One region of the Streptomyces sp. Qhu-G9 genome, then DNA from elsewhere that is predicted to be linked to it. Evidence: riboswitches for the same ligand, from Rfam matches in the RefSeq annotation. Region 1 holds a riboswitch; each other region holds the start of a gene.
What was found. A riboswitch is a leader RNA that binds a small molecule or an ion and turns the genes downstream of it on or off. The one in region 1 is predicted to bind cyclic di-AMP.
Positions count from the first base shown of each region.

Region 2: linked by a shared signal. The riboswitch ahead of O1Q96_RS34945 (M23 family metallopeptidase) and the one ahead of O1Q96_RS04870 (LysM peptidoglycan-binding domain-containing protein) in region 1 are both predicted to bind cyclic di-AMP.
Region 3: linked by a shared signal. The riboswitch ahead of O1Q96_RS40145 (C40 family peptidase) and the one ahead of O1Q96_RS04870 (LysM peptidoglycan-binding domain-containing protein) in region 1 are both predicted to bind cyclic di-AMP.

Region 1 is NZ_CP114283.1:702,838-710,600, forward strand. Features, by position in the region: gene O1Q96_RS04840 (ABC transporter permease) at 1-459, opposite strand, end outside; gene O1Q96_RS04845 (ABC transporter substrate-binding protein) at 456-1,799, opposite strand; gene O1Q96_RS04850 (4Fe-4S dicluster domain-containing protein) at 1,890-2,117, opposite strand; gene O1Q96_RS04855 (GntR family transcriptional regulator) at 2,166-2,945, opposite strand; gene fahA (fumarylacetoacetase) at 3,349-4,563, opposite strand; partial or broken gene O1Q96_RS04865 (HAD family hydrolase) at 4,899-5,696, shown strand; gene O1Q96_RS04870 (LysM peptidoglycan-binding domain-containing protein) at 5,858-6,589, opposite strand; cyclic di-AMP (ydaO/yuaA leader) riboswitch at 6,592-6,756, opposite strand.
Region 2 is NZ_CP114283.1:7,446,759-7,454,521, forward strand. Features, by position in the region: gene O1Q96_RS34940 (GntR family transcriptional regulator) at 200-892, opposite strand; gene O1Q96_RS34945 (M23 family metallopeptidase) at 1,155-1,928, opposite strand; cyclic di-AMP (ydaO/yuaA leader) riboswitch at 1,941-2,101, opposite strand; gene O1Q96_RS34950 (M16 family metallopeptidase) at 2,334-3,722, opposite strand; gene O1Q96_RS34955 (M16 family metallopeptidase) at 3,719-5,092, opposite strand; gene O1Q96_RS34960 (DNA gyrase/topoisomerase IV subunit A) at 5,499-7,763, shown strand, end outside.
Region 3 is NZ_CP114283.1:8,649,123-8,656,885, forward strand. Features, by position in the region: gene O1Q96_RS40130 (esterase/lipase family protein) at 1-747, shown strand, start outside; gene O1Q96_RS40135 (M23 family metallopeptidase) at 1,027-2,700, shown strand; gene pcrA (DNA helicase PcrA) at 2,963-5,449, opposite strand; cyclic di-AMP (ydaO/yuaA leader) riboswitch at 5,941-6,112, shown strand; gene O1Q96_RS40145 (C40 family peptidase) at 6,120-7,277, shown strand; gene O1Q96_RS40150 (hypothetical protein) at 7,387-7,740, opposite strand.

The sequences.
Region 1 (7,763 bases):
CGCCTCCTCCCAGGCGGGGGCCAGCGCCCGGACCGCGTGCCGGGTGGAGACGAGGACCGGGAAGTAGGCCGCCGTGAAGGTGATGAAGACGATGCCCTGTTCGTTGGAGGGGAAGAGGAGGATCGCGACGGGGACGAGGGCGATGGCCGGGATCGGGCGGACGACCTCCAGCAGCGGGCCGAGCAGGTCCTCGGCGAGGCGCGAGCGTGCCACGAGCACGCCCGTCGCGACTCCCAGGACGGCCGCGAGCAGGAAGCCGGTGAGGATCCGGGTGAGGCTGTCGGTGAGGTCGGTCCAGTAGTCGGGGCCCGCCAGGCGGTCGGCGAACGTACGGGCCACGTCGGCGACCGTGGGGAACTGCGAGAAGCGCAGCCACAGGTCGATGTCCAGGCTGGTCAGCAGCTGCCACAGCCCCAGGGCGGCTGCCAGTGAGGCCGCCCGCAGCGCGTACCGGGTCACGACGCCCGCTCCAGTGCGGTGTCGTACGTGACGACGCGGGCGTCGTCGTGTCCGGCGGCGTACGCCTTCGCGGTCGCCGGGGTGACGAAGGGCAGCAGCTCTTCGCCGTCGGCCACCCACACCGCCCTGTCGGCGAACCACAGGGTGCCGGTGGTGGCGTCGGGGACGTAGGCGGCGCGGATGCCGTCCTGGTGCTTCGCGACGTAAGCCAGCAGTTCGGCGGGCGACTCGAAGGCACGCGTCTTGGAGGCGCCCTTGGCCCACACCTCGCTCGCCGCCGGTGTGGGTGCCGAGGCCAGGCGCTCGGCGTAGTCCGGGCCGAGAGCCTTCCTGACGTACCGGTCGTCGACGAAGGAGTCCACGTCCACGTCCCCCGTCAGCTTCGCCGACTTCAGGATCGATACGTCCTTCTTCAGGGCGGAGACGAGCTTCGGCTTGATGGCCGGGTCGAAGGTGGCGATGCCGTGTGCGCCGTTGTAGAGGTACACGACCTCGGCAGGCAGCGCGGTCGCCTGCGCGACCTTCTCCGCAGCGGTCACCGGATGGTCGTGCAGGTAGTCCGTCGTTTGCGACTGCGCCTTGAGGAAGGCTTCGAGGACGGCGGGGCGCTTCTTTGCGAAGTCCTCGCGGGCGGTGACCCCGTGGAAGGTCGGCAGGTTCAGTTCGGCGCCGTCGTAGAGGGCCCTCGCCTTGCCCTGGAAGGCGAGCAGGCCAGGCCAGGCGACGAACTGCGAAAGCGCGTCCGTGCTGCCCGCCGAGAGCGCCGAAGCCCCCACCGCGGGCTGCTGGTTGAGCTTCTCGATGCCCTTGTCCGGGTCGATCCCGGCGCGCTGCAGGGCCCGTACGAGGGTGCCGTCGGCCGCCGAGCCGATGCTCGTGGACACCTTCCTGCCGCGCAGGTCCTTCAGGGAGGCGAGCTTCGAGTCCGGTGCGGTGACGATGGTGTTGAGGCCGCCGCGCAGGTTGTATCCGGTGACGGAGACGAGGCGGGTGGGACGGCCCAGCTGCTTGCCGCGGGCCGCGTTGATGAGGAGGGGGAAGTCGCCCATCGAGCCGATGTCGATCTTCCCGGCGGTCATCTGGGCGGTGATCGGGGCGCCGGTCGCGTAGTCCTGCCAGTCCACCTTGTAGGTGACGCCGTCGCCCAGCGCGTTCAGCTGCTTCTCGAAGTAGCCGAGGGAGCGCAGGAGCGTGCCCGCCGTGACCGTGTTGATCGTCTTGGACTGGTAGCCGACGGTGACGGTGACCGTGGAGGCGTCGCCGGCCTCGGCGTCACCGCCGCAGCCGGCCAGCGGGAGCAGAAGGGCGACGGCGGTGACCGCGACCGCGGGACGCTTCAGGGCCGGACGCTTCGGGACCGGCGGTTTCGAAGCCGGACGTTTCCGGATCGGGCGCTGCAGGGCCAGGCGTGTCATGGGGGTTCGGGCCTCTCACCGGAGCAGATAGGGCATGTTGACCGTGACGGCCCCGGTGGGGCAGCGGGCCGCGCACGGGCCGCAGTACCAGCACTCGTCGACGTGCATGTAGGCCTTGCCGTTGCTCTCGTCGATGGCGAGGGAGTCCAGGGGGCACATGTCCACACAGAGCGTGCAGCCGTCGATGCACTTCGACTCGTCGATGGTCACGGGCACGTCGGCCCGCTGGGGCGCCAAGGGCATGGCTGTCTCCAGAAAGGTCCTGCTGATACGGGAAAGGGGGCGCAGCGGTCAGAGCGAGCGACGCAGCAGACCGCTCATGGTGATGCGGTCACCGCGGAAGCGGATGAACTCGAGGTCGACGGGGCGGCCGTCGGCGAGGTGCGTGAGGCGTTCCAGCATGAGGACGGCCGAGCCGCGCGGGGCCTGGAGCACGGTCGCGGAGTGCGCGTCCGCGTTGACGGCCTCCAGCGTGATCTCGGCGTGCCCGAGCGGCTGTCCGGTGATGGCTTCCAGGAGGCGGAAGACGTCGGTGTTCTCCAGGTCGGCGCCGAGCAGAGCGGTGCCGAGGTCGAGGGGGGTGTAGGTGAGGTCGAGGGAGAGCGGCAGGCCGTTCAGCCGCCGCAGCCGCTCGATGTAGAGGACGTCGGCACCGACGGGTACGCGGAGCCGTTCCGCGACGGGAGCCGGTGCGGCGACGGGGCCGGCCGAGCGGACCTCGTTGCTGACCCGGCCGTGTTCGCGCAGGGTCTCCGCGAGTCCCATCAGCCGGTCGAGCCCGTGCGGGTACTTCTCGGCGACGACGACCGTGCCGACCCCCGGCAGCCGTTCCACCAGGCCCTCGGCCCGCAGCAGGTCGAGGGCCTGGCGCACGGTGCCCCGCGAGGCGCGGTAGTCGGTCCCGATGGCTGTCTCGTGCGGCAGTGTGCCGTCCGGGAAGCCGCCTGCCAGTACCTGGTGGCGCAGCAGGTCGGCGAGTTGCCTGGCCCGGTCCGCGCGCAGCCGACGCCGGTGGGCCGCGACGGTGGTCGCGCCCTGGCCGGCGTGGTCTCGGATGCGTTCGGTGGGCATGCGACGGACCATACCCAGGGGGTACGCGATGTGGTGTTGCCACAGTGTTGCGCCACCATCGGCTCTGCCGGGCGGGCGGCTGACCTGGGGTTTCTGGCGGGCGGTGGCAAGATCTGCCACTGCTGGCCCCGGCTGGGGAGCAGCCGCTCACCGTGCCGTGCCGACGCCGCCGCGCCCTGCCGTGAACGCCGGCCTCCACCGGGCTGTCCCTGCCGGAATGGTCGCCTCCGCCGGGCTGCCCCCGCTGGAACGGCCGCTTCCACCGGGCTGTCGCCGCCGGACCGACCGTCCGCGCGGTCACGCACGGACGGTCGCCCGCGTTCCCGCGGACGCGTGGCCGCTCACCCCCGGGTGGCCGCTGGTCTCCCCGAGCGGGCAGCCCGCCCGCCCCCGGGGCGCGTGGTCAGGCGCCCGGGGCGATCCGTCCCGTCACTTCGCCGAGTCCCACCCGCGTCCCGTCCGGGCCGGGCGCCCAGGCCGTCAGGGTCACGACGTCGCCGTCCTCCAGGAACGTCCGCTTGCCGTCCGGGAGTTCGAGGGTGTCGCGGCCGTTCCAGGTCAGCTCCAGGAGCGAGCCCCGCTCGCTCTCCGAGGGCCCGCTCACCGTGCCCGACCCGTACAGGTCGCCCGTGCGCAGCGAGGCCCCGTTGACGGTCATGTGGGCGAGCTGCTGGGCGGCCGTCCAGTACATCGTGGAGAACGGCGGCTCGGACACCACATGGCCGTTGACGGCGACGGAGATGCGCAGGTCGTAGCCGCCCGGGTCCTCCGAGGCGTCGTCCAGGTAGGGGAGGAGGGGGTGCGTGCGTGCCGGGGGCGCGACCCGGGCGTCCTCCAGCGCGTCGAGCGGTGTGATCCAGGCCGACACCGAGGTGGCGAAGGACTTGCCGAGGAAGGGGCCGAGGGGGACGTACTCCCAGGCCTGGAGGTCGCGCGCGGACCAGTCGTTGAGGAGGCAGAGACCGAAGACGTGTTCGCGGAAGTCGCTCAGGGGCACCGGTGTGCCCATCGCGGAGGGGGCGCCGACGACGAACCCGACCTCCGCCTCGATGTCCAGCCGGACGGACGGGCCGAAGACCGGCGCCGGGTCCGCCGGGGCCTTGCGCTGGCCGGCGGGGCGTACGACGTCCGTCCCGGAGACCACGACGGTGCCCGACCGGCCGTGGTAACCGATGGGCAGGTGCTTCCAGTTGGGGGTGAGGGAGTCCTCGGCGTCGGGACGGAAGATCTGGCCGACGTTCCGGGCGTGGTTCTCGGAGGCGTAGAAGTCGACGTAGTCGGCGACCTCGAAGGGGAGGTGGAGGGTCACCTCGGAGAGCGGGTGGAGCAGGGGCGCGACGGCCTCGCGGTGGGCGGGCACCGTCACCCACGCGGTGAGCGCGCGCCGCACGTCCGACCACGCCGTGCGGCCGGCCGCGAGCAGCGGGTTCAGCGAGGGGCGGGCGAGCAGGGAGGCGTACGGGGAGCCGAGTTCCACCGCAGCGGCCCCCGCGTCGAGGACGTGATCGCCCAGCCGGACGCCCACGCTGCGGTGTTCGGAGCCGCTCAGGGAGAAGACGCCGTACGGAAGATTGTGCGGGCCGAAGGGATCGCCCTCGGTGACATCGAAGGGGGGCATCGGGTGCTGCCTCGCTTTCCGGGTGGGTGGGGCACACGTTACGGGGAGGCGCCGTTCGTGTGCAGTGCCCAAGGAGTTCGTGATGTCCGTTCGAGGGCGAACCGAACCCGGCGGATGGAGACGGCAGGGGCGCGTGGGAGTGGACAGGAGCGCATGGGGGTGGGCAGTCGCGGACGGGAGTGCGACGGGGCCTGTGGGGCGGTTGATATGTCACGGGATTAGCCCGAACTACCGGGTCCAGATGGGACATACGGTGACGCGTGAGGCGGTCGAGGTGCCGAACGACGTCCGGTTCCCGTCGAGTCGTTGGGGCCTCCGATCCGTATTCTCTGATCATGGCCGCACCGATTGCATATTCACTTATCGCCACTGACCTGGACGGGACGCTGCTGCGCGGCGACGACACCCTCTCGGACCGGTCACGCGCCGCGCTGGCGATGGCGGTCGGGAGAGGCGCCCGTCACCTCGTGGTGACGGGACGCCCCGCTCCGCGTGTACGGCCGCTGCTGGACGAACTGGGCAGCCAGGGACTCGCGGTGTGCGGGCAGGGTGCGCAGCTGTACGACGCCGGGGCCGACCGCATGGTGTGGTCCGTCACGCTCGAACGCGAGCTGGCCGAGGTGGCTCTCGGCAAGATCGAGGCGGAGGTCGGCGAGGTGTACGCGGCCGTCGATCAGGACGGGGTCGACGGCCTCACCCTCATCGAGCCGGGCTACGAGATGCCGCATCCGACGCTCCCGGCGGTACGGGTGCTGCACCGCGACGACCTCTGGAAGGCGCCCATCAGCAAGGTGCTGCTGCGCCATCCTCTTCTCTCCGACGACGAGTTGGCGTCCGCGGCCCGCGGAGCGGTCGGCTCCCTCGCCACCGTGACGATGTCGGGTCCCGGCACCGTCGAACTCCAGCCATGCGGCATCACCAAGGCGACGGGTCTCGCGCTGGCCGCCAGACACCTCGGCCTGACGTCGGCCGAGACCATCGCCTTCGGGGACATGCCCAACGACATCCCCATGTTCGACTGGGCAGCGCACGGAGTCGCGATGGAGAACGCGCATCCCGAACTGAAGGCCGTCGCCGACGAGATCACACTCTCGAACGAGGACGACGGCATCGCGGTCGTCCTGGAGCGGCTGTGCTCCCCCGACCGGGCCGACGCCGACCGGGCCGACGCCGACCGGGCCGACGCCGACCGCGCCGACAGCCGGACGGGCCGGCATGTCGGTCGGCAGGCGGGACAGCGAACAGGTCAGCAGGTCGGCCGGGGAACAGGCCAGGGGGTCGCCACGGGTGCCGGTCAGTAGGCTCCGAAGACGTTGTCGATCGAGCCGTACCTGTCGGCGGCGTAGTTGCACGCCGCCGTGATGTTGGCGACCGGGTCGAAGGGGTCCAGTGACGTCCCGGGCACGTGGTACGCGGTGAACGTCGGGTCGATGACCTGGAGGAGCCCCTTCGACGGCGTACCGGCGGCCGCGTTGGAGTCCCAGTTGTTCAGGGCCTGCGGGTTCCCGGACGACTCGCGGATGATGTTGCGGTGGATGCCGTTGTAGGTGCCCGGGATGCCCTGCTGGGCCATGACGTCCAGCGACTCCCTGATCCAGCCGTCGAGGTTGTCCGCGTACGTCTTCGCGGAGGCGGGGGTGACGGTGGAAGCGGTGGTCGCCTTGGCCGTCTTGGCGGACGTCTGGGCGTTCTTGGTGCCCACGGTCAGCTTGAGGCCCGGGCGGATGAGTGCCGGGTCGTTGCCGATGACCGCACGGTTGGCCTTGTAGAGCTTCTTCCAGTCGCCCTTGGTGTGCGCCTTCGCGATCTTCGACAGGGTGTCGCCCGAGACCACCTTGTAGGTGATCAGCGAGACCTGCGGGACCGCGGCCGGAGCGGACTGTGCCGCTTGGGCCGGCTGGGCGGCGTGGGCGCCGGTCGCCCCCACGAGGGGAAGTGCGAGCGCGGCGCCGCCCGTCCCGGCGGCGACGATGCCACGGGTGAGGGGGCTCGTTCTGGGGCGGCGGTGCTTACCTCGTGCGGCCATGCCGAATTCCTCTCCGACGCCTGCGAGGTGAGCTGTCGGGTTCGGGCGGGAGATGCCCGGCCGCGTGCTGTACGCGACTAAACCCCTAGTCGATCCGATATCCGGACCGACGGCTTACCTGGGTCCCCCGCTCCTGCCGTACGCGAGTCAATGGGTGGGTGGGATTTCCGGGCGGCGGCAGGATTAGGCGATCCGTCCGGAGTGACGTGAACGTATGCGAGAGCACATGCCGTGAACAAGCCCCGAATTCGCACAGCAGCGGTTATGACCGGCCTTGTCGGGCGTATATCCCTTGATCCATTCGGAAGGCAAAGTTCAACTTGCTTTCCGTGAAGGGAAATCGGCCGGCCATGCGAAATGATCACTTTGAGTGAGCGTGACTCAATTCACTGGCGCACATGGGGAATTAGGGAAACCGCTCAGCAATACGGGCAACTCGGTCGTCTTCGGGAGGTTCTAGCGACTTGCGGGTCGTATCGAATGCTGTATGTCCGGAAGAAAGGTGATATGCCGGACTGGACGAGTGCCGGACGGCGCCGTCCGGCGCCGGACGGTGTCGACTGGGTGCTGATGAGTGCTGATGGGTGTCGGTGAGCGTCAGCGATCACCGGTGATCGCCTTCCTCCTTCGGCGCGCGGGGGAGGGCTGTGGAGGTGCGGGATCGCCGCATTTCCGCTGTGCGGAACGCCGGACGGATCGCCGCGCCATTCCCAGTGCTCTCCCGCGGGGACGGTCGATCTTTCTTTCGCCGAGGTGCGTCAGGAATTCCTCGGTCAATCACGACTCGTTCACTCCGCCGCGCAAAACCGTGTCGGCACAGGAGCGATTTCCCGCCATCGCTCAACTCCCGTGTCACCCTTGGCTCTTGCCCCATGCGGTCGGTTTCGTCCCGCCTGTTCGGGGTTCTGGTGGGCGAGTGCGGGAGCCCGCGAAGTCATTCCCCTGTTCGTGGAATCCCTTCCCCGGGTGCCGTGGAACACCATCTTCCCGCCGGCTCGCGGACCACCTCGCCGTGGGTTCTGAAGTCCGCCTCACCGCAGGTGATTTCGGAGTGCGGCTCGACACTCGCCTCCCACGGCAGGACCGGTCGGTGCAGGGCATCCGGGATGCGTTTCGTCCGCCGTGGCAGAGGAGTTGGCGCCCGGCGGGGAAGGCGGCGAGTCGGATGCGATGG
Region 2 (7,763 bases), 6.7 Mb from region 1:
GGCTGCGCACGACGTCCGGCCCTGGTGGAGTGCCGTCGGCATCCGTCACAGATCTTCCCGTCGGCGCTATTCGCGTGCAATCCGGGACTCGATTTCCGTGCACGCAGAAATCACGTGCTCGGCAATTCCGGGCACGCGGGAAAATGGGCATCAGAAATATGCCCCTGCCGAATATCCCTCTTTGTATACGGCGCCACTGTTAATGCCGCAGGCCCGCCGTGTTTACGGGATGTTGCGAAGTCCTCACACGCTCGACGCGGTCTCGGCCCGGAAAGCGCAGCCGGTGCGCGGTCGTCGCCCGCTCGGTGTGCAGTGCCGTGACCGCCCGGGCACGGTCGCTGTCGCCCCGGGCCACGGCGTCCACGATGGCCCCGTGCTCGGTCCAGGACTCGGCGGGATGCGCGGGCGCCTCGACCGCGTACATCCAGGCGATCTTGTGCCGCAGCTGGGCGAGCGTCGAGGTCAGCTGCGGGCTGCCCGAGGCCTGCGCGAGCGTCTCGTGGAACCAGCCCCCCAGTGAGCGCAGATCCTCGCTGTTACCCCTCCTGGCCCGCTCCTGGCCCAGTCTGACCAGGCCGCGCAGCACCTTGAGGTGCGCCTCGGTGCGGCGCTGCGCGGCACGGGCGGCACCCAGCGGTTCCAGCAGCATGCGCATCTCCAGGAGGTCCGCGGCCTCCTGCTCCGTGGGCTCCGCCACGCACGCGCCCGCGTGTCTGCGGGTGACCACGAAGCCCTCCGCCTCCAGTGTGCGCAGCGCCTCGCGCACGGGGACCCGCGAGACGCCGTAACGACGCGCGAGCAGTTCTTCGGTGAGCCGGCTGCCGCGCTCGTAGACACCCGCGACGATGTCGTCACGAATCGCCGTGCATACCGAGCGCGCGGGAATACGCATGACCGGACCTCCGCCTTAATCCCCGCGAAACGCGGTCGATCGACGCTTGTTCGGTGACTCTATTGCAGTGAGCGGGAAATTCCGATGGCAGCCCGGAATCCATGGCTATTTTTTGGACACATCACGTCTCTGAACAGGCAGTCGTCCGGTGCGAAAGAGACCGGGAACGGTCGGGAAGAAGCCCGGAAGGCCCCGGAGCACGCGAAGGCCCCGGCTCAATGAGCCAGGGCCTTCGACGGAGGTGCGCCGACGCGTCGTGCCGTCAGACGTTCACGCCGTGCGAGCGGAGGTATCCGACGGGGTCCATGTCGGACCCGTACTCCGCGGTCGCGCGCGCCTCGAAGTGCAGGTGCGCTCCGGTGACGTTGCCGGTCGCCCCGGAGAGGGCTATCTGCTGTCCCGGAGTGACCGTCTGGCCGACGGAGACGCCGATGGACGAGAGGTGCCCGTACTGGGTGAAGGTGCCGTCGGTCATCTTGATGACGACCTGGTTGCCGTACGCGCCGCCCCAGCCGGCCTCCACCACGGTGCCGGAGCCGACCGCGCGCACGGCGGTGCCGCTGGCGGCGTGGAAGTCGATGCCGGTGTGACTGCCGGAGGACCAGACGGCGCCGCCGGCCTTGTAGCCGGTGGAGACGTACGAACCGGTGATCGGCGAGACGTACGCGTTGAGGCGCTTGCGCTCGGCCTCGCGGGCGGCACGAACCTTGACCTCGCGCTCCTTCTTGGCCTTCGCCGCGGCCTCCTCGGCCCGCTTCTTCGCGTCGGCCTCGGCCTTCTCGCGGGCGGCGGCCTCGTCGGCGGCCTGCTGCTGGGCGGCGGCCTGCGCGTCGATCTCTTCGGCGACCGAGTCGCCGATGATGACGGCCTTGGTGAGGCCGGTCTGCTCGACCGAGCTCTCGGCGGCGAACGCCGGGGCGGCCAGAGTGCCTACGACACCGGTGGTGGCGAGTGCGGCGACGCCCACCGTCCTGCGGGTCGCGCGCTTCATGCTGCTGGGACGACGGTGCTTCCCGGTGGCGCGAGTGAACGCCATGAAGTGGCTGATCCTTTCCTTCCTTCTCGCCTACCGGGTTAGCTGACGGGTTCGGAGCAGGAAGGTCTCCTACGGACCCCCTTCGGGAAGGGCGTCCGATTCACCCCAGGGACTACGTATGGGTCCCCGGCTCCCCTGGCTCGCGCCGTACGGGGACTCGGCGATGACTGTCCGGTGCCGCGGACGCGGCGCACTGCCTGACGAACAGCCGGACTGAAGCTAAACGTCGCCACTTTCAATAGACAAACGGATCACGGGTTTTGTAGCGCATGCCACAGGGCAGACAGGCAACCTCTCTACCAATACGGACAAACCACAGGAGACTCGGCGCAAGAAGAGACCCGGGCGACTCCTGAGTCACCCGGGCCCCGGCCTGCCGACGGTCCTTGCTGCGACTGCCGGTCCCTACTCCGCTGTCACGACGCTGACTTCACCGATACCGAGGGCCCTGACGGGCTCCTCGATCTGCGCGGCGTCTCCGACGAGGACGGTCACCAGACGGTCCACCGGGAAGGCGTTCACCGCGGCCGCCGTGGCCTCCACGGTGCCGGTCGCGGCGAGCTGCTGGTAGAGCGTCGCCTGGAAGTCGTCCGGCAGGTGCTGCTCGACCTGGTCGGCGAGCGTGCCCGCGACGGCGCCCGCGGTCTCGTACTTCAGGGGCGCCACGCCCACCAGGTTCTGCACGGCGACGTCGCGTTCGGCGTCCGTCAGTCCCTCGGCGGCGAGGGTGCGCAGCACCTTCCACAGGTCGTCGAGCGCCGGGCCGGTGTTCGGGGTGTCCACGGAGCCGCTGATGGCGAGCATCGAGATGCCCGTCCCGTCCGGGGCGGAGCGCAGCACCTGGCCGAACGCCCGCACGCCGTAGGTGTATCCCTTCTCCTCGCGCAGGACGCGGTCCAGGCGGGAGGTGAGGGTGCCACCGAGGCAGTACGTGCCGAGCACCTGGGCGGGCCACACCCGGTCGTGCCGGTCGGCGCCGACGCGGCCGATCAGCAACTGCGTCTGGACGGCCCCGGGGCGGTCGACGATGATCACCCGGCCGGTGTCGTCGGCGGTCACCGGCGGCACGGGGCGCGCCTCGGCCTGCGATCCGGTCCAGGCACCGAGCGTGTCCGCGAGCAGCGCGTCGAGGTCGACGCCGGTGAGGTCACCGACGACGACCGCGGTGGCCGTGGCGGGGCGTACGTGCTTCTCGTAGAAGGCACGTACGGCCGCGGAGTCGATCGCGGTGACCGTCTCCTCGCTGCCCTGGCGGGGGCGCGACATGCGCGAGGTCGCCGGGAAGAGCTGCCGGGAGAGCTCCTTGGCGGCCCTGCGGCCCGGGTTGGCGGTCTCGTGCGGGATCTCGTCGAGCCGGTTGCGCACCAGCCGCTCGATCTCGCCGTCGTCGAACGCGGGCGCCCTGAGCGCGTCCGCGAGAAGGCCGAGCGCCTTGGGCAGCCGGGAGACGGGGACTTCGAGGCTGAGCCGCACGCCCGGGTGGTCGGCGTGGGCGTCGAGCGTGGCGCCGCAGCGCTCCAGCTCGGCGGCGAACTCCTCGGCGGAGTGCTTGTCGGTGCCCTCCGAGAAGGCCCTCGCCATGATCGTGGCGATGCCGTCCAGTCCCTTCGGCTCGGCCTCCAGAGGGGCGGCCAGGAGGATCTCGACGGCGACGACCTGCTGGCCGGGGCGGTGACAGCGCAGCACCGTCAGGCCGTTGCCGAGCGCGCCGCGCTCGGGTGCCGGGAAGGCCCAGGGCCTGGCCTCGCCGGCCTGGGGCTGCGGGTGGAAGTCCATCGTGGCGAGCTCGGTCACTTGGCCGCCTCCTCGTCGGTGTCTTCAGCGGCGGCGTCGGTGCCGTCGGCGGCCTCGGCCTCTTCGGGGGCGACCGGCTCGTAGACCAGCACCGCGCGGTTGTCGGGGCGCAGGCGGGCCTTGGCGACCTCCCGGACCTCGTCGGCGGTGACGTCCAGGACGCGCTGGACGGCGGTCAGGGCAAGCTGGGGGTCACCGAACAGGACCGCGTACCGGCACAGTTCGTCGGCGCGGCCCGCGACCGTACCGAGACGGTCCAGCCACTCGCGCTCCAACTGTGCCTGGGCGCGCTCCATCTCCTCGGCCGTGGGCCCCTCCTCGGCGAACCGGGCGAGCTCCTCGTCGACGGCGGACTCGATCACCGGCACCTCGACATCGCCCGACGTCTTCACGTCGAGCCACCCCAGGGAGGGCGCTCCGGCGAGGCGCAGCAGGCCGAACCCGGCCGCCACGGCGGTGCGGTCACGGCGTACGAGCCGGTTGTAGAGCCGGGACGACTCGCCGCCACCGAGGACGGTCAGGGCCAGGTCGGCCGCGTCGCACGCGCGCGTGCCGTCCTCCGGCAGCCGGTAGGCGGCCATCAGCGCGCGGGCCGGGACCTCCTCCTCGACGACCTCGCGCAGCTGCTCACCGATGTTCTCCGGCAGCGAACCGTCGCGCGGGGCGGGCTTTCCGTCGTGGCCGGCGATGGAGCCGAAGTACTTCTCGACCCAGGCGAGCGTCTGCTCGGGGTCGATGTCGCCGACGACCGACAACACGGCGTTGTTGGGTGCGTAGTAGGTGCGGAAAAAGGCGCGCGCGTCCTCGAGAGTGGCCGCGTCCAGGTCGGCCATCGACCCGATCGGGGTGTGGTGGTAAGGGTGGCCCTCCGGGTACGCGAGGGCGGTCAGCTTCTCGAAAGCGGTGCCGTAGGGGACGTTGTCGTAGCGCTGACGGCGTTCGTTCTTGACGACGTCCCGCTGGTTCTCCATCGACTCCTCGTCGAGCGCGGCGAGCAGCGAGCCCATCCGGTCGGCCTCCAGCCAGAGGGCAAGCTCCAGCTGGTGCGTCGGCATGGTCTCGAAGTAGTTGGTGCGCTCGAAACTGGTCGTCCCGTTGAGCGAACCGCCGGCGCCCTGCACCAGTTCGAAGTGGCCGTTGCCCTTGACCTGGCCGGACCCCTGGAACATCAGGTGCTCGAAGAGGTGGGCGAGCCCGGTGCGGCCCTTGACCTCGTGACGCGAGCCGACGTCGTACCAGAGGCACACCGCCGCGACCGGGGTCAGGTGGTCCTCGGAGAGCACCACACGCAGGCCGTTGGCCAGGCGGTGCTCGGTCGCTGTCAGGCCGCCGGAGCCGGCCTCAGCTGTGGCCGTGTGACCCATGGGCATGTACGTCCCTTCGATCGCGGAAAACTGCTCAATTCCTGCTAGTCGTGCCACTGTATGCAAGCGCGCGGACAGCTGGCGAAGTTCCCGCGTCCCGTACGCCGAGAGCGAGCACGCGTCCGCCGTCGGGAGCCTGTACGGTCGTGCGATCACACGGCTCCCGAAGTCGTGTGCGGGCGGGTGGGCTCGCGCTCTCCAACACCTGTTCGGATACTCGGCTCACGTCTTCCGGGTCCCGTGGGCTGCGTCGGCGACACTTCCCACGAGGCAGGCCTGGCAGGTCGGGCACGAGGTCCGTCAGGCCCGTCCGGACGGGTCGTGGTCCGCGTTGTCAGTGGGCCGGTCCACAATGGAGCCCGTCAGAACCCGTTCATGCCCCGGCAGAGACTGTGAAGGAGTCGCCGCAGCGATGGCCCGCCGCAGCACGAAGACCCCGCGACCCGACGACGGCGCTGACTTCGAGGAGCGCATCCTCGACATCGACGTCGTCGACGAGATGCAGGGCTCCTTCCTCGAGTACGCGTACTCGGTCATCTACTCCCGAGCCCTGCCGGACGCCCGCGACGGCCTCAAGCCCGTGCACCGCCGCATCGTCTACCAGATGAACGAGATGGGGCTGCGCCCCGACCGCGGCTACGTGAAGTGCGCCCGTGTCGTCGGCGAGGTGATGGGTAAGCTCCACCCGCACGGCGACGCGTCGATCTACGACGCCCTGGTGCGCCTGGCCCAGCCCTTCTCCATGCGCCTGCCCCTGGTCGACGGCCACGGCAACTTCGGTTCTCTGGGCAACGACGACCCGCCGGCCGCCATGCGGTACACCGAGGCGAGGATGGCCGACGCCACCTCCCTCATGACGGAGTCGATCGACGAGAACACGGTCGACTTCGGCCCGAACTACGACGGCCAGGAGCAGGAGCCGTCCGTCCTTCCTGCGGCGTATCCGAACCTCCTGGTCAACGGCGCGTCGGGCATCGCGGTCGGCATGGCGACGAACATGGCGCCGCACAACCTCGGCGAGGTCATCGCCGCCGCCCGGCACCTGATCCGCCACCCGGGAGCCGACCTCGAGACGCTCATGAAGCACGTCCCGGGCCCCGACCTGCCCACGGGCGGCCGGATCGTCGGCCTCTCCGGCATCAGGGACGCGTACGAGTCGGGCCGTGGCACCTTCAAGATCCGCTCCACGGTGTCCGTCGAGAACGTGACAGCGCGCCGCAAGGGTCTCGTCGTCACGGAACTGCCCTTCACCGTCGGCCCGGAGAAGGTGATCGCGAAGATCAAGGACCTGGTCGGCTCGAAGAAACTGCAGGGCATCGCCGACGTCAAGGACCTCACCGACCGTGCGCACGGCCTGCGGCTGGTCATCGAGGTCAAGAACGGCTTCGTACCGGAGGCCGTCCTGGAGCAGCTCTACAAGCTGACGCCGATGGAGGAGTCCTTCGGCATCAACAACGTGGCCCTGGTGGACGGCCAGCCGCTCACCCTCGGCCTCAAGGAACTGCTGGAGGTGTACCTCGACCACCGCTTCGAGGTCGTGCGCCGCCGCAGCGAGTTCCGTCGCACCAAGAAGCGCGACCGGCTGCACCTGGTCGAGGGTCTGCTCGTCGCCCTGCTGGACATCGACGAGGTCATCCGCCTCATCCGCTCCAGCGACAACTCCGCCCAGGCGAAGCAGCGCCTGATCGAGCACTTCTCCCTGAGCGAGATCCAGACGCAGTACATCCTGGACACGCCGCTGCGCCGCCTGACCAAGTTCGACCGCATCGAGCTGGAGACCGAGCGCGACCGGCTCAACGGCGAGATCGACGAGCTGACCGGCATCCTCGATTCGGACGCCGAGCTGCGCAAGCTGGTGTCGGGCGAGCTGGCCGCGGTGGCCAAGAAGTTCGGCACCGACCGGCGCACGGTGCTGCTGGAGTCCGCCGGTTCGACCGCTGCGGCCGTCCCGCTGCAGGTGGCGGACGACCCGTGCCGGGTCCTCCTGTCGTCGACAGCGCTGCTCGCCCGTACGGCCAACGGCGACCCCTTCGGGGAGAGCGAGGGCCGGCGTGTCAAGCACGACCTGATCGTCTCCGCCGTCCCGGCGACGGCGCTGGGCGAGATCGGCGCGGTCACGTCCGCCGGACGGCTCCTGCGGATCAACGTCATCGACCTCCCGCGGCTCCCGGAGACCGCGGCTGCGCCCAACCTCTCCGGGGGAGCGCCGATTTCGGAGTTCCTGGCCCTCGAGGACGACGAGCAGGTGGTCTGTCTGACGACCCTCGACGAGTCGTCGCCGGGCCTGGCCCTCGGCACGCAGCAGGGTGTGGTGAAGCGTGTGGTCCCCGACTATCCCTCCAACAAGGGGGAGCTGGAGGTCATCACGCTCAAGGACGGTGACCGGATCGTCGGCGGGGCCGAGCTGCGCACGGGAGAGGAAGACCTGATCTTCATCACCGACGACGCGCAGTTGCTGCGGTATCAGGCGTCCCAGGTCCGCCCGCAGGGCCGGCCGGCGGGCGGTATGACCGGCATGAAGCTCACGGACGGCGCCAAGGTGATCTCGTTCACGGCGGTCGACCCGGCCGTGGACGCCGTGGTGTTCACGGTGGCGGGTTCGCGCGGCACGCTGGACGACTCGGTCCAGACGACCGCGAAGCTGACGCCCTTCGACCAGTATCCGCGCAAGGGCCGC
Region 3 (7,763 bases), 7.9 Mb from region 1:
GAGCGCCGCGCGTCCCCGGTCCCGCCCCGGCCCCTGTCCGAACTGCCCGACACCGATCTCGGCGCGGTCCCCGTCGCGGACGCCACCCGGCTCCCCACCCCGGAGAAGCCCCCGGTCGTGCTGCTGCACGGTTTCATCGACAACCGCTCGGTCTTCGTGCTGCTGCGCCGCTCGCTGGCCCAGCACGGCCGGCAGCAGATCGAGTCGCTCAACTACTCTCCGCTGACCTGCGACATACGGGCCGCGGCCGAGCTGCTCGGCCGGCACATAGAGGAGATCTGCGAGCGCACCGGCCGCGACGAGGTGGACATCGTCGGGCACAGCCTCGGCGGACTGATCGCGCGCTATTACGTGCAGTGCCTCGGGGGTGACGTCCGCGTCCGGACCCTCGTCACGCTGGGCACGCCGCACGGGGGCACGCGGGTCGTTCCGCTGATGAACGCCCACCCGATCGTCCGGCAGATGCGCCCGGGCTCCGGCGTGCTCGACGAGTTGGGCAAGCCGGCCCCCCACTGCCGCACGCGGTTCGTCAGTTTCTGGAGCGACCTCGACCAGTTGATGGACCCGCTGGAGACGGCGTGCATCGAGCATCCGGACCTCCTCGCACAGAACGTGCGAGTGACCGGAATCGGACATCTCGCCCTGCCGGTGCACCCGGCGGTCGCGCTCGGCGTACGACAGGCCCTGGACGTCGAGGAGACGACCGCCCGCGTCGCCGCTCATGCCGGCGGCCTGACGGTGGCGTAACCGGAAGCGGGCATCAGGGCACGGCTCACCCCGAAGCAGGGCAATGGCACGTGGGGGGAAGTGCCGTAAGCGGAAGCCGAATCGGGCTCAGGAGACGCCGTTTCTTCGAACGTTCATCGAACGCAAGGCCAAGGCTGTGCCCGTCCTCCGCCGAAAGACATCCGAATGCCCCTTTCCTGAGAAGAGGAAACCTGCTGAAGATTGTCGCGCCCTCATACCGCCGGGTACAGTCGCCGCACTGCTCTGCCAGCCCCTGTCGTCGAGGCGAAAGAGAAGTTGGTGAACGACCGTCACCCGTCGGGGACCGTAACTCCCCCGGCTCCGGCTCCCGAAGCCGCCACGGCGCATTACGCGTCCCCTGGCCAGCAGGGAGTCCCGTACGGCGACTTCACCATGTGCGACGGGTACCCCGCCACCGGTTTTGATGCCTCCGCGTCCGGCTCGTACGGAACGACGGGCAGTTACGACACAACGGGCGCCTACGCGACGACCACGTTCGACACCGATCCCCTCTTCGGCGACCTTCCCGGCAACGGGAGTGGAACCGACGGAAGCGGCGGTACGGGTTCGTACGACGCCGCGACGGGAGCGTCGCAGGGCGGTGGCTGGGCGCATTCCACCGGTGGCCACCAGACACTGAACTACGACCCGTACGCGGCCCAGCACCACGCCGCCTACGAGACCGGCAGCTATGACACGAGCGGTGTCTGGCCGGATGCCGGTTATCAGCAGCTGGGCGAGATCCCGACACAGGCCGGGAACCCGGACGGCACCGGGCAGTGGGACGCGAACGCGTGGCTGCAGGCCGACCCGGTCGACCCCACCCAGCAGTGGACCGCGCCGACCTTCGAGACGGGCACCTACGACGCCACGGCCTGGAACTCGGACGGCGGCGAGCAGCACCAGACCCGGACCCAGGTCCACCAGCCGGTGCAGACGGACCACGAGTCGTACGACCACCAGGACACGCACGACGGTCAGGTCCCGTTCGACCAGCAGGCCACCAGCACGTTCGAGCAGCTTCCGTATGAGGAACAGGCCACCGCGCAGGACGACTTCGGCCACTCCGACCGGGCCGACGACGTCGCGGACGCTGATACCCACGCTCACGACGAGTCCCCCCTTCCTGACGGCGCCGAGGAGACCGCTCCCGCCGCCACCGCCGCGCCGGGCTCCCGTGCCGCGTCCCGCGCGGCGGGCCGTTCCGCTTCCTCCCGGTCGCGCCGCCGCACCCCGCCCAAGCGTTCCGCGCTGCTGACGATCGCCGTTCCGTCGGCGTGTGTGATGGGCGTCGCCGGTATCGCCGCCGCATCCGTGACCGGTGGCGGCGGCGAGGACGAGGTGCAGACGACAGCCGCCGCACCCGATGTGAGCGCCGTGCAGCCGTCGGCCGCGAACAACCAGCTGGACACCCAGCTCGAGAACCTCTCCGCGGACGCGGACGACTTCGCCGACCGGGCGAGCCGGACGCAGGAACGTATCGACCTGAAGGCCCAGCAGGTCGCCGAGAAGCAGAAGGCGGCGGCGGAGGCGGCCCGCAAGGAGCGGCTGCGTCCGAAGTTCGCGCTGCCGGTCGCGCGGCACGGGCTCAGCGCCTACTACGGCCAGGCCGGCATCAACTGGATGTCCGTGCACACCGGCATCGACTTCCCCGTCTCGTACGGCACGACGGTGATGGCCGCGACGGACGGGACCGTCCGTACGCAGTGGAACAGCGCGTACGGGAACATGATCATCGTGACGGCCAAGGACGGTACGGAGACCTGGTACTGCCACCTCTCCACGTACAAGGTCGCCTCGGGGACCGTCGTGAAGGCCGGCGACCCCATCGCGTACTCCGGCAACTCCGGCAACTCCACCGGGCCGCATCTGCACTTCGAGGTACGCCCCGCCGGCGGTTCGGCGATCGACCCGCTCCCGTGGCTGCGCAGCCACGGACTCAGCCCGACCTGAGCCGGCCTCCGGCAGGACCGCCGAGGCGGCCGTCAGAGCCGGGTCGGACTGTGCGGACTCCTCGGACTCCTCCGGCGGCGCCACCCTCCAGAACCCGTCTATCGGTCTGAACGGCCTCGTCCTCGGATCCCGGACGGGCCGCAGGCTCGCGATCCCGCCCTCGAAGAGCCCCTGACCGCCAGGCGACCCGCAGATCTCCCGGCATCCCCGGACCGTCAGGCAGCCCAAGTCCCGCGGGCGGCTCCGAGGGCCCGGGGGAGGGCTACAGCTTCTCCACCGGCGCGTAGCGCAGCAGCAGACGCTTCGGCTTCTCCGCGCCGAAGTCGACCGTCGCCTCCGCGTTCGCCCCCGTGCCCTTCACGCCGACCACCGTGCCGAGGCCGAACTGATCGTGTGTGACGCGGTCCCCGACGGCCAGCGACACCACCGGCTTCTCCGCGGCACCCCGCCGTGTCGCGAAGCCGGACGCGCCGGAGGCGGCCGAGCGGGAGCGGGAGGAGGACAGGGAGGCCGCCACGCCACCGGCCGGACCGGAGGGCACCGCGCCCATGGACCCGGTGCGCTTCCAGTCCAGATGCGTGTCCGGGATCTCCTCCAGGAAGCGGGACGGCGGGTTGTACGAGGGCTGCCCCCAGGCGCTGCGCATCGACGCCCGCGTCAGGTACAGCCGCTCCCGCGCGCGCGTGATGCCGACGTACGCGAGGCGCCGCTCCTCCTCCAGCTCCTTGGTCTGGCCGAGCGCGCGCATGTGCGGGAAGACGCCGTCCTCCAGGCCGGTCAGGAACACCACGGGGAATTCGAGGCCCTTGGCGGTGTGGAGGGTCATGAGCGTTATCACTCCGGACCCGTCGTCGTCCTCGTCCGGGATCTGGTCGGAGTCGGCGACGAGCGCGACCCGCTCCAGGAACGCGGAGAGCCCGGCCGGCGTCTCGCCCTCACCGGCCTCCTGCTCGAACTCCAGGGCCACCGCGGCCAGTTCCTGGAGGTTCTCGATGCGGGTCTCGTCCTGCGGGTCGGTCGAGGCCTGCAACTCGGCGAGGTAGCCGGTCCGTTCGAGCACCGCTTCCAGGACCGTCGCCGGGCCCGCGCCCGACTCGACGATCGTCCGGAGGTCCTCCATCAGCGTGTTGAACCGCTTGACGGCGTTGGTCGAGCGGGCCGCCATGCCGTACGCCTCGTCGACGCGGCGCAGGGCCTGCGGGAAGCTGATCTTCTCGCGCTGGGAGAGCGCGTCGATCATGGCCTCGGCGCGGTCGCCGATGCCGCGCTTCGGCACGTTCAGGATGCGGCGCAGTGGTACGGAGTCCTCCGGGTTCGCGAGCACACGCAGGTACGCGAGGACGTCCCGGACCTCCTTGCGCTCGTAGAAGCGGACGCCGCCGACGACCTTGTAGGGCAGGCCGACACGGATGAAGACCTCTTCGAAGACACGGGACTGGGCGTTCGTACGGTAGAAGACGGCGACGTCGCCCGCCTTCGCGTCGCCCGAGTCGGTGAGACGGTCGATCTCGTCGGCGACGAACTGGGCCTCGTCGTGCTCCGTGTCGGCGACGTAGCCGGTGATTCTGGCGCCCGCGCCCGCGTTGGTCCACAGGTTCTTGGGGCGGCGCGATTCGTTGCGCTCGATGACCGCGTTGGCCGCGGTGAGGATCGTCTGGGTGGAGCGGTAGTTCTGCTCCAGCAGGATCGTCGTCGCGTTCGGGTAGTCCTCCTCGAACTGGAGGATGTTGCGGATGGTCGCACCGCGGAAGGCGTAGATCGACTGGTCGGCGTCACCGACGACGCACAGCTCGGCGGGCTGGAGGTCGTCCTCGCGGGGCGGTACGTCGACCGGGTGCTCGGAGGTGCCGACGAGCTCCCGCACCAGGGCGTACTGCGCGTGGTTCGTGTCCTGGTACTCGTCGACGAGGACGTGGCGGAAGCGACGGCGGTAGTGCTCGGCGACGTCGGGGAAGGCACGCAGGAGGTTGACCGTCGTCATGATCAGGTCGTCGAAGTCCAGCGCGTTCGCCTCGCGCAGCCGCGACTGGTACATCGCGTAGGCCTGGGCGAGGGTCTTCTCGAAGCCGTCGGTGGCCTGGACGGCGAAGTCCTCCTCGTCGATCAGCTCGTTCTTCAGGTTCGAGATCTTGGCGCTGAAGGACTTCGGCGGGAACCGCTTGGGGTCGAGGTCCAGGTCGCGGCAGACCAGGGCCATGAGGCGCTTGCTGTCGGCGGCGTCGTAGATCGAGAAGGACGACGTGAAGCCGAGCTGCTTCGACTCCCTGCGCAGGATGCGGACGCACGCGCTGTGGAAGGTCATCACCCACATCGCGTTGGCACGCGGGCCGACGAGCTGCTCGACGCGCTCCTTCATCTCGCCCGCGGCCTTGTTCGTGAAGGTGATCGCGAGGATCTGGCCCGGGTGCACCCGGCGCTCGCCCAGCAGGTGGGCGATCCGGTGCGTGAGCACCCGCGTCTTGCCGGAGCCCGCACCGGCCACGATGAGCAGCGGGGAGCCGTGGTGGACCACCGCCGCGCGCTGGTTCTCGTTCAGCCCGTCCAGGAGGGCGGCCGGGTCCACGAGCGGCCTGGAGGCGCCGTCCCGGTAGTACCCCTCCCTGCTCGGCGGCACGTCGAAGCGACCGCCGAACAAGTCGTCCGGCACGGGATCCGGCGCCTGGTCCTCGGGCGGCGGCGGGGGCTCTTCCTCGTGGGCCTGCGAGGGCTTGAGGTCCGCCAGGAAGCTGTCGTCAAAGAGGCTGCTCATCGCTCTCCGAGTCTAGGCGCCCCCACTGACACCCCGCCGCCACCCCGGAAACTCGGCGGAATCCGAACGCGGCGGCCGCCCTCACCCGGCGACGCCCCCCCGGACGCGGGAGCCCCACAGGTACCGGGCACCCCCGGCCCCTCACTCTCCCCATCGAGCCCGTCGCGTTCCGTCACCGAGTCGCGTTCCGTCACCGAGCGGGCCGAGCCGGCCTGCGCGTCGACGTGGAACCACCTGCCCGCTCGCGCCTCCACGGTTCGGCGCTGCCGCCCAATTCTGGCTGATTGAAAGCCAACGCCCTCGCCGACCGGAAGCCACCCCTCCGGACAACTCAGCACATATCAGGGACAATTGACACCGGAGGGCAAGATCAAACTTCGAGGTCACGAAAATGTATCGGGCATTTCGCACATCAAACTTCACAGGAGCCACACGAATTGGCTAACTTTCCTGTAGGCCGCTCGACCCGCACCGGCGAACATCGCCGGGCCGAGCGGACTCCGCCGAATCCGGCACGCCTTCGCGGCCGCCGGAACCGGGGACCCAACCGATCCTGGGGTGAATCGGTCCGACTCCCTCGCGGGACAAGGACCGTAGGGCAAACCTTCCGAAGCACCCGCCCGAACCCGACAGCTAACCCGGTAGGCGGATCACGGAAGGAGACGCCCTCGTGGCGCCACACCGCAAGTCGCGGCCCCCCGGTCCCATGGGCATACGGACCCCGGCCCTCGCCACCGCGGCTCTGACCTCGGTGGCCCTGCTCTCCCAGACGGCGGACGCCTCGCCGGCCACGGAGCCCACGCCGAGCACGGAGGAGGTCCAGAAGAAGATCGACGACCTCTACCAGCAGGCCGGTACGGCCACCGAGAAGTACAACGCGGCCAAGGAGAAGACCACCAAGCAGCGCAAGCGCGTCGGCACTCTGCTCGACGACGTGGCGCAGCGCACGGAGAAGCTCAACGCCGCCCGCGAGGACCTCGGGACGTTCGCCTCCGCGCAGTACCGCACGGGAGCCTCCGCCCCCGACTCGGCGTCCCTCCTCCTCGCGGACAACCCGCAGGACTACTTCGACCGGACCCAGCTGATGAACCGGCTGACGGCCCGCCAGCAGCAGGCCGTCGACGACTACGCGACGCAGCAGGCCGCCACCACCAAGAAGCGGCAGGAGGCGTCCGAGGGGCTGGAGACGCTCACCACGACGCAGAGCACGCTGAAGACGTCCAAGGCCGATGTCCAGCGGAAGCTCGCCGAGGCCCGCGCGCTCCTCTCGAAGCTGACCGCCGAGGAGAGGGTCCGGCTCGCCGCGATCGAGCGGGAGAAGCAGGAGGAGGCCCGTCGCAGGGCCGACGAACTGGCCCGGCGGCAGGCGGCCGACGCGGACCGCCGGCGGCAGGAGGCGGCCGCACAGGCCCAGCCCGGCACGGGGACCTCCACGGGAACGGGAGGCGTGCCGGGCGCCGGCCCGGGTTCCGCCTCCACCGCCAAGGCCGACAAGGCGCTCGCCTTCGCCCGTGCCCAGATCGGCAAGCCGTACGTCTGGGGCGCGAGCGGCCCCGGTTCGTACGACTGCTCCGGCCTCACCCAGGGCGCCTGGAAGGCCGCCGGTGTCACCCTCCCGCGCACGACGTGGGACCAGGTCAAGACCGGTTCGACGGTCTCCTTGAACAGCGCTCAGCCCGGTGACCTCGTCTTCTTCTACGACGACATCAGCCACGTCGGCGTCTACATCGGCGACGGCATGATGATCCACGCCCCGAAGCCGGGCTCGTACGTCCGCGAGGAGTCGGTCTACTACATGCCGATCCACAGCGTGGTGCGGCCGGCGTAGAGGCGCCGCTCGGGGCGGGGGCCCAGGGGCCCTCGGGGCGGGAGGCACGACGGGGGGCACGGCACGCGCGCGTGCCCCGGTCCGGCCCGGGATCAGGCCCGGCCGGAGATCAGGTCCAGAGAACCGCGATGAAGATGTTCGCCGTGGTCAGTGCCCCGACCAGGCCGAACAGTTCCTTCTCCACCCTCTCCTCGTCGCGTTTCACGTAGACGAGGCCGAGGATCACGACCAGCAGCGCCAGTTTCACGCCGATCTTGATGTTGTTGACGGTCTGGTCGTCGGCCTGGTTCAGGCCGACGAGGACCGCGCCGGTGACCAGCATGGTCAGCGCGCCGTGGAGCATCGCGGGGGTGAAGCGGGCCGTGCCGTCGCCCATCGCCCTCATCTGGGTGAGGAATCCGCCCAGCAGGGAGGCGATGCCGATGATGTGCAGGGCGACGAAGACATGAATGAGTACGTCCATGAGCCCGGACCCTAACCGGACGT